2 regions of the Massilia genomosp. 1 genome follow, and region 2 is predicted to be linked to the other one. Evidence: riboswitches for the same ligand, from Rfam matches in the RefSeq annotation. Region 2 holds a riboswitch; the other holds the start of a gene.
The links. A riboswitch is a leader RNA that binds a small molecule or an ion and turns the genes downstream of it on or off. The one in region 2 is predicted to bind thiamine pyrophosphate.
Positions count from the first base shown of each region.

Region 1: another riboswitch for thiamine pyrophosphate. It lies ahead of F1735_RS11820 (TonB-dependent siderophore receptor); the one in region 2 lies ahead of thiC (phosphomethylpyrimidine synthase ThiC).

Region 1 covers NZ_WHJF01000025.1:21,029-25,239, reverse strand. The annotation lists gene F1735_RS11825 (AAA family ATPase) at 1-304, shown strand, start outside; gene F1735_RS11820 (TonB-dependent siderophore receptor) at 353-2,461, opposite strand; TPP riboswitch at 2,538-2,636, opposite strand; gene F1735_RS11815 (iron-containing alcohol dehydrogenase) at 2,695-3,852, opposite strand; gene F1735_RS11810 (SRPBCC family protein) at 3,939-4,211, opposite strand, start outside.
Region 2 covers NZ_WHJF01000002.1:123,367-127,577, reverse strand. The annotation lists gene F1735_RS01310 (thiazole synthase) at 1-453, opposite strand, end outside; gene thiS (sulfur carrier protein ThiS) at 471-689, opposite strand; gene thiC (phosphomethylpyrimidine synthase ThiC) at 692-2,605, opposite strand; TPP riboswitch at 2,686-2,792, opposite strand; gene F1735_RS01295 (MGDG synthase family glycosyltransferase) at 2,941-4,077, shown strand; gene F1735_RS01290 (hypothetical protein) at 4,097-4,211, shown strand, end outside.

The DNA of each region.
Region 1 (4,211 bases), on a different contig from region 2:
CTTCCTGTTTTGCGACACCACGCCGCTGATGACGGCCATTTACAGCCGCTGGTACTGGAACAGGGTCGATGCGCAGTTGTCTGTGCTGGAGCAGCGCCATGACTATGCGCTGACATTCGTGACGGCGCCTGACGGGCCGTGGGAGGCTGATGGATTGCAGCGCGAATCGGAGGCAGTGCGCCAGACGATTCATGAGCAGGTGGTGCAAATGCTCGATGAGCGCGGGATCGGGTATTCGCTGGTAATAGGCACTCTGGAAGATCGAATGACGCAGGCAGTACGCTTGCTTGCCTCCCTGCGCTAGGCTGCAGGCCGTCGTCCCTGCCAGGAACGACGGTCTGCAGGGCGGTGCTTAGAAGTCGAACTGCGCCGACACCCGTACCGTACGCGGAGCGCCCGGCAGCAGATAGCCACCCAGCTCCTGCGTCACATCGCGCCAGTAGAACTTGTCGGCCACGTTGTCCACCGTCGCGCGCACCGTTGTGGACACGCCCGCGATGCGCGTTGCGTACGCGCCACCCAGGTTGAACACGCTGTATCCCGGCACCAGCGTCTTGTTCTCGATATCGAACGCCTTCTTGCCGGTGTATTGCCACATCCCGTTCACCTTCAAACCAGCCACCGCCGGCACGGCATACTCCAGCACCGTCGCCGTCTTGAACTTCGGTACATTGCTCACGCGCTTGCCGTCCAGCGAAGCGGTGCCGGTCCCTTCCTGCTGCGTATCGAGCGCCATCAGCGAGACGCTGTATTTCAGGTCCTTGCCAGCCTTGCCCTGCGCAGCCAGCTCCAGCCCATTGTGCTTTTGCTCGCCGCTGCGGACAAAGGTATTGGCCGCGTTGGTGTACTCCAGCCCCTTGACGATGCTGAACACGGAGGCCGACATGCTGAGCGCATCATTGACCATGGCCTTGACGCCGAACTCCACCTGCTTCGAGCGGCTTGGATCGAGCGAGGCGAATTCGTTCGCGGTGCGCTTGGGTGCCACGCCGCCATGCTCCATGCCGTGCGCCAGCGAGCCGTACACCGTCCAGTCGGGCGTCGGGTTGTACACCAGTGCGACGTTCGGCAGCAGGAAGGTGGTGTCGGTGCTGGCGTTGCGCTTGATGCCCACATAACGCAGGCCGGTGTGCAGCTTGAACTGCGCGCTAAGGGACAGGATGTCCTGCACCACGAGGCCGCGTTCATGGTCGTTGCGGCGCTCGGTCAGCGGCCCGGTGACGCGGCTGGCATCGACCGGCGGCACCACCAGGTTGTTGTAGATATTGCTGAAGCCGACGTAGTCGTACACGTACTCGCCTGCCTTGTCGCTGCGTTCCAGATAGGTCGCACCGACCGTCAGCTCGTGGCCGATCGCGCCGGTGGCGAACTTGCCCTGCAACAGGGCCTGCGCGCCGAGCGGCGACTTGCGCTCGCCCACGCTCTGGTAATCGTAGACGTCGTAGTCGCCATTCGAGCAGTAACCAGGATAGAAACCATCGCCCTCGTTGCCGCAGCCGTAAGGGAAGGCGGTGTAGTCATCGCGCTTGAATTGGTGCTTGTTGGCGCTGACGGTGGTGCGCCAGGCGTCGTTGATCAGGTATTCGAAGCGCAGGCCGATATTGCTGGTGCGGGTGTCGACCGGCTTGGTCCATGGCTGGTTGTTGAGCAGCGTCTTGGCCGAGATGTTGGTGGGCAGCGCAACGCCGCCAATGAGCTGGTAGCCCGGCGCGGTGATCTGGGATTTTTTCTGGTAGTCCATGTCGAGCTGCAGCAGCGCCTGCGGCGACATCTGCCAGTCGAACGCGCCCGAAACAAACGAGCGCTCGCCGTCCGCGCCTTTGACGTAGGAACGCAGGCGCTCGCCGGCGGCGTTGACACGGTAGCCGAAGCGCTTGTCCTCGAAGCGGCCACCCAGGTCGACGGCGCCGTACACGGTGCCGCGCTCGCGCGCTTCGACGGTGACCGAGCGCAGTGGCGCGGCGGTCGGGCGCTTCCCCGCGTAGTTGACGATGCCGCCCGGCGCGGTCACGCCGGCCTGCAGGCCCGACAAGCCCTTGAGGATTTCGATGCGCTCCTTGTTCTCGAGCGGGATCTGGGTGTCGCCCGAGATGGCGATGCCGTCCTTGCGGTAGCTGGCGCCGTTATCGAGCATGAAGCCGCGGATCGAGAACTGTTCGGCGTAGCCGATCGCGTTGTACGAGTCGCTCACGCTGGCGTCGAACTTCATGGCGTCGGTGCTGTTGCGGATGCTGTAGTCCTGCATCTGCTCGTGGCCGATGGACACCACCGTGGCCGGCGTGTACAGCAGCGGCGTGTCGGAGAAACCGGCCACGCTGGCGCGCTCGGCGCTGATCTGCCGGGCGCCGCTGACGACGACTTCAGGCATCGATTGCGAACTGGTTTGCGCGTGTGCGGAAAAGGCGAATGCCTGGACGATGGCCAGGGCGATGACAGACTGCTTGAATTTTGGCGATGACATAGTGTGCTCGTATTACGCGCCGGCGTGCGGGGCGTTGCTTAAAAAAGCCGGAGCCAACGGGGGAGCAAACAAAGGAGGGAACTACTTTGCGCTTTCCTTCGCTGGCATTATCCAGATCAGGTACGGAGGGTATCTCTCACCCGGAAAATGACTTCCAGGACCCCTAGCGAAGGTCGATTTTATCACAGCTGGCGTGGGCGCAGAAGGCCCGCGCCAGCGATGTGTGGCGCGCTTTACAGGCTCATTTCCAGTACCTTGCGGCTGACATCGAGCGTGACGTCGCGCTGCTCGCCGAGTTTGACCATGCGGTGCGCCTCTAACGCCGCCAGCACGCCGTCGATGTCTTTCGCACCCAGGCCGTAGTCGCCCAGGCGGGTTTTGACGCCCATCTGCTCGAAGAATTCTTCGGTGCGGGTGATGGCGGCCTCGATGCGGGTGTCTTCATCGCCGCCGGACAGGTTCCACACGCGTTCTGCGAATTGCAGCAGCTTGGCGCGCTTGGCTTCCTTGCGCACGCGCAGCATGCTCGGCAGGACGACGGCCAGCGTTTGCGCGTGATCGAGATTGTGCAGCGCGGTCAGCTCGTGGCCGATCATGTGGGTGGCCCAGTCCTGCGGCACGCCGGCGCCGATCAGGCCATTCAAGGCCAGGGTGGCGGTCCACATGATGTTGGCGCGCACGTCGTAATCGTCGGGATTGGCCAGCGCCTGCGGGCCTTCTTCGATCAGCGTGAGCAGCAGCCCTTCGGCGAAGCGGTCCTGGACCTTGGCGCCGACCGGGTAGGTCATGTACTGTTCCATGACGTGCGCAAAGGCGTCCACCACGCCGTTGCCGACCTGGCGCGTGGGCAGCGAATAGGTTTTGCCCGGGTCGAGCACCGCGAACTTCGGAAAGCATTTGCGGCTCATGAACGAGTACTTCTCGTGGGTCGACTTGCGGGTGACGACGCCGCCGCTGTTCATTTCGGAGCCGGTGGCGGGCAGGGTCAGCACCGCGCCGAACGGCAGGGCGGCAGTGATGTTCGATCCGCGCTTTTCCAGGATGGTCCACGGGTCGGCGTCGAGCAGGGCGCCGGCGGCGATGAACTTGGCGCCGTCGATGACCGAGCCGCCGCCCACGGCGAGCAGGAAGTCGATTTTCTCGGCCTTGACCTGGGCGATCGCGCGCATCAGCGTTTCGTAGCTGGGATTCGGTTCGATGCCGGCGAATTCGGTGACGCTAAAGCCGGCCAGTGCGGCCATGACCTCGTCGTAGACGCCGTTCTGTTTGATGCTGCCGCCGCCGTAGACCAGCAGCACGCGCGCGGAGGCGGGAATGTGTTTGGACATTGCGCCGATCTGGCCCTGGCCGAACAGGATCTGGGTCGGGTTGTAGAAGTCGAAGTTAAGCAAAATGGATCCTCGTGTTGGCTCGATGATGATGCCAGATTATCGCTCAAGCACGAAATTCTTGCGGGGAGGGGGCCAAAAACCCAGGCTTACTTTTCGGCCGCGGCCTTCAGGTTCGCCAGCCCCTTCTCGAAATCCCTGCCGATGATCCGGTCCATGCTCATGAAGACGCTCATGATTTTCGAGATGAAGGGCATCGGGCCGGACATGGTCCAGCTTACCTGCGTTTGCCCGTCCTTCGGCGCGAGCGTGAATTCGGTCACGTTCGACACCTCGAACGGCTTGATGAAATCGAGCTTGATCACGACCCTGGACGGGGGCGTGAGTTCGGTAATTTCCATTTTGCCGGCGCCGACGTCGTC
Region 2 (4,211 bases):
CGCCTGGATCGGATCGTCGCTGCAGTAGACCATGACGTCGAAACCGTCCTTGACCAGCGCTTCGGCGGCGATCAGGGTTTCGGGCATGTGCGGGAACAGGGTCTTTTCGTCGCCCAGCACTTCGAGCTTGACCAGCTTGCGCCCGCCCAGCAGTTCGCGCGCCATCTGCAAGGTGTACACCGCGTCCTTGGCGTTGTAGCAGCCGGCGGTGTTGGGCAGGATCGTGTACTGGTCGGGCGGCAGCACGTCGAGCAGGCTGGGAGCGTTGCGGTCCTGGCCGATGTTCACGCGGCGGATCGCCACGGTGATGATCTCGGCCTGGGCGGCGTCGGTGGCCGCGCGCGTTTGCGCCAGGTCGCGGTACTTGCCGCTGCCGACCAGCAGGCGCGAACGGTAGGTTTTGCCTGCGATGGTGAGGACGTCGCCGCCCCCGTTGTTGTCGTTCATTTTCATGTCTGCTACCCTTTATGTCAGCCGCCGCCGATGGCGCGCACGATCTCGATTTTGTCCAGCGCCAGCAACGGGCGTTGCCGCCATTGCTGGCGCGGCACCACCTGGCGGTTGACCGCCAGCGCCATGGCCTGCCCCGGCGGCAGGCCAAGTTCCTCGACCAGGTCGAGCAAGGAGGCGCCCGGCGCCACGCGCCGTGCCTCGCCGTTGACTTCGATCTCGATCTTGATCTCGATCACGGTCATACCTTTTTATAGAGCTCGCCGCCCTGGCGCACGAATTCGATGGCTTTCACTTCCATCCCTTGGCGCAGCGCGCTTTGCTCGCTCACGTTCATGCTGGCGGCGTAGTCGCGTACTTCCTGGGTGATTTTCATCGAGCAGAAATGCGGCCCGCACATCGAGCAGAAATGCGCCACCTTGGCCGAATCCTTGGGCAAGGTCTCGTCGTGGAATTCGCGCGCCTTGTCCGGGTCCAGGCCCAGGTTGAACTGGTCGTCCCAGCGGAATTCGAAGCGCGCCTTGGACAGCGCGTTGTCGCGGATCTGCGCGCCCGGATGGCCCTTGGCCAGGTCGGCCGCGTGGGCCGCGATCTTGTAGGTGATGATGCCATCCTTGACATCATCCTTGTTCGGCAGGCCCAGATGCTCCTTGGGCGTGACGTAGCACAGCATGGCGGTGCCGTACCAGCCGATCATGGCCGCGCCGATGCCCGACGTGATGTGGTCGTAGCCGGGTGCGATATCGGTCGTCAGCGGCCCCAGGGTGTAGAACGGCGCTTCGCCGCACTGGTCCAGCTGCAGGTCCATGTTCTCTTTAATGAGCTGCATCGGCACGTGGCCCGGGCCTTCGATCATGACCTGCACGTCGTGCTTCCAGGCGACCTGGGTCAGCTCGCCCAGGGTTTTCAGCTCGGCCAGTTGCGCTTCGTCGTTGGCGTCGTAGATCGAACCCGGACGCAGGCCGTCGCCGAGGCTGAACGAGACGTCGTAGGCTTTCATGATGGCGCAGATGTCTTCGAAATGCGTGTACAGGAACGATTCCTTGTGATGCGCCAGGCACCACTTGGCCATGATCGAGCCGCCGCGCGAGACGATCCCGGTCAGGCGCGAGGCCGTCATCGGCACGTAGCGCAGCAGCACGCCGGCGTGGATGGTGAAGTAGTCGACGCCTTGCTCGGCCTGTTCGATCAGGGTGTCGCGGAAGATCTCCCAGGTCAGGTCTTCGGCCTTGCCGTTGACCTTTTCCAGCGCCTGGTAGATCGGCACGGTGCCGATCGGGACCGGGCTGTTACGGATGATCCATTCGCGCGTTTCGTGAATGTGCTTGCCGGTCGACAGATCCATGACGTTGTCGGCGCCCCAGCGGATCGCCCAGGTCATTTTTTCGACTTCCTCGCCGATCGACGAGGTGACGGCCGAATTGCCGATGTTGGCGTTGATCTTGACCAGGAAATTGCGGCCGATGATCATCGGCTCGACTTCCGGGTGGTTGATGTTGGCCGGGATGATGGCGCGGCCGCGGGCGATTTCTTCGCGCACGAATTCGGCGCTGATGGTGTCCGGGATGGAGGCGCCGAAGGACTGGCCCGGATGCTGGCGTCCCAGCAGCTGGGCGCTGCGCTTGCCCATCGGGCCGGACGCTTCGAGCTCCTGCAGGTACTCCTGGCGACGCAGGTTTTCGCGGATCGCCACGTATTCCATTTCGGGCGTGATGATGCCGCGCCGCGCATAGTGCATCTGCGTCACGTTGGCCCCATCGAGCGCGCGGCGCGGGGTACGCTGCAGCTGGAAGCGCAGTGCGGCCAGCGCCGGGTCGTCCAGGCGCGCCTGGCCGTAAGCGGAGCTGGGTCCGGCCAGTTGTTCGGTGTCGCCGCGTTCCAGGATCCACGGCAGGCGCGGGGTGCCCAGGCCCGAGCGGATGTCGATGGTCGCCTCCGGATCGGTGTACGGCCCGGAGGTGTCATATATATACACCGGCGGATTCGGTTCGGCGCCGAAGGAGGCGGCGGTGTCGGACTGGCTGACGGCGCGCATCGGCACGCGCAGGTCGGCGCGGCTGCCCTGGGTATAGACTTTACGGGAATTCGGAAAAGGCGCAATCGCCGCTTCATCCACCGTAGCGGTGGCGGAATCGAATTTGAGGGGGGCTTTCAGCGGTGCGTTCATGTGGCTCCATTGCGTGCAGGAGCCAGCAAAGGAGTCGGAGCCCGGAATTGCGGCCGTGACGGCGCACCCATGGAACTCACTGGCTTCCCTTCGCTGGCATTATCCAGATCAGGTTCAGAGGGTGTTTCTCACCCGCGCCTCGCTGTTGCGATTTGCAGGACCCCTAGCGTGTGCCGCCTTGCGGCAGCGAGCGCAATTATACCCCTTGATAGGCGGGACAACATGGCTTTTTGGGCAGCTTTTTCAGTCCTGTGGCTGCGGAGATGATAGGCTGTACGCTGTCTCGATCCGGCCGGTCCCGCGCCGCTACCTCAGAAGGAAGTATGAGCAAGAAAATTTTACTGTTAAGCGTTTCCGCCGGCGCCGGCCATATGCGCGCGGCCGAAGCGATTCGCGCCGCCGCCAACGCGGCGCCGGGCGGCATCGAGGCGACCCACCTGGACGTGATGGATTACGTTCCTTCTGCCTTTCGCAAGATGTACACCGAGTTCTATCTGAAACTGGTGAACAAGGCGCCGGCGCTGTGGGGCTACCTGTACCAGGCCAGCAACGATGCGCGCCCGGACAGCACCATGCAGCAGCTGCGGCGCGGCCTGGAACGCCTCAACACGCGCGCGCTGATGAGCGCCATCGAAGAGGCGCAGCCGGACGCCATCGTCTGCACCCACTTCCTGCCGGCCGAAATCCTGGCGCGCGCGATCCGCAAGCGCGGCTTCACCACCCCGGTGTGGGTGCAGGTGACCGACTTCGACCTGCACCGCATGTGGGTACACGAGAACATGGCTGGTTACTTCGCCGGCAACGAGGAAGTCGCCTACCGCATGCGCCGCTGCGGCATTGCGCCCGAACGCATCCACGTGACCGGCATTCCGATCATGCCGGCCTTCGGCCAGGCGCTCGATCGCGCCGAATGCGCGCGCGAATTCGGGCTCGCCCCAAGCACCACCACTTTCCTGCTGATGGGCGGCGGCGCTGGCCTGGGCAGCCTGGACACGGTGGCCGAACGCCTGCTGGCCCTGGAGGGCACGTTCCAGCTGATCGTCTTGGCCGGCAAAAACGCCAAGGCGCTGGCCGCGCTCAAGGTCCTGGCGACGCGTTTTCCGGGACGCTTGCTGGCGCAGGGTTTTACCGACCAGGTGGAACGCCTGATGGCGTGCGCCGACCTGGTCATCACCAAGCCGGGCGGGCTGACAAGTTCGGAATGCCTGGCCATGGGCCTGCCGATGATCGTCAATTCGCCGATTCCGGGGCAGGAAGAGCGCAACGCCGATTACCTGCTCGAACAGGGCGTCGCCCTCAAGGCGGTTGACGGCCCGACGCTGGAATACCGCATCGCACACCTGCTCGCGCATCCCGATCAATTGGCAGCCATGGGCCAACGCGCGCGCGCCCTGGGCCGCGCGCATGCGGCCGCCGATGTCCTCGACCATGTGCTGGCCAGGCCGGCCAGCACGCCATGACCACACTGAAGAACGCACCATGACCAGACTCCTATTTGCCGCAACCATGTTCAGCGCCTGCGCCGGCGCGCTGGCCGGCACCGGCATCGACACCGCCAAACTGAGCGAGACCGAAGTCGCCCTCGCCGACGTCA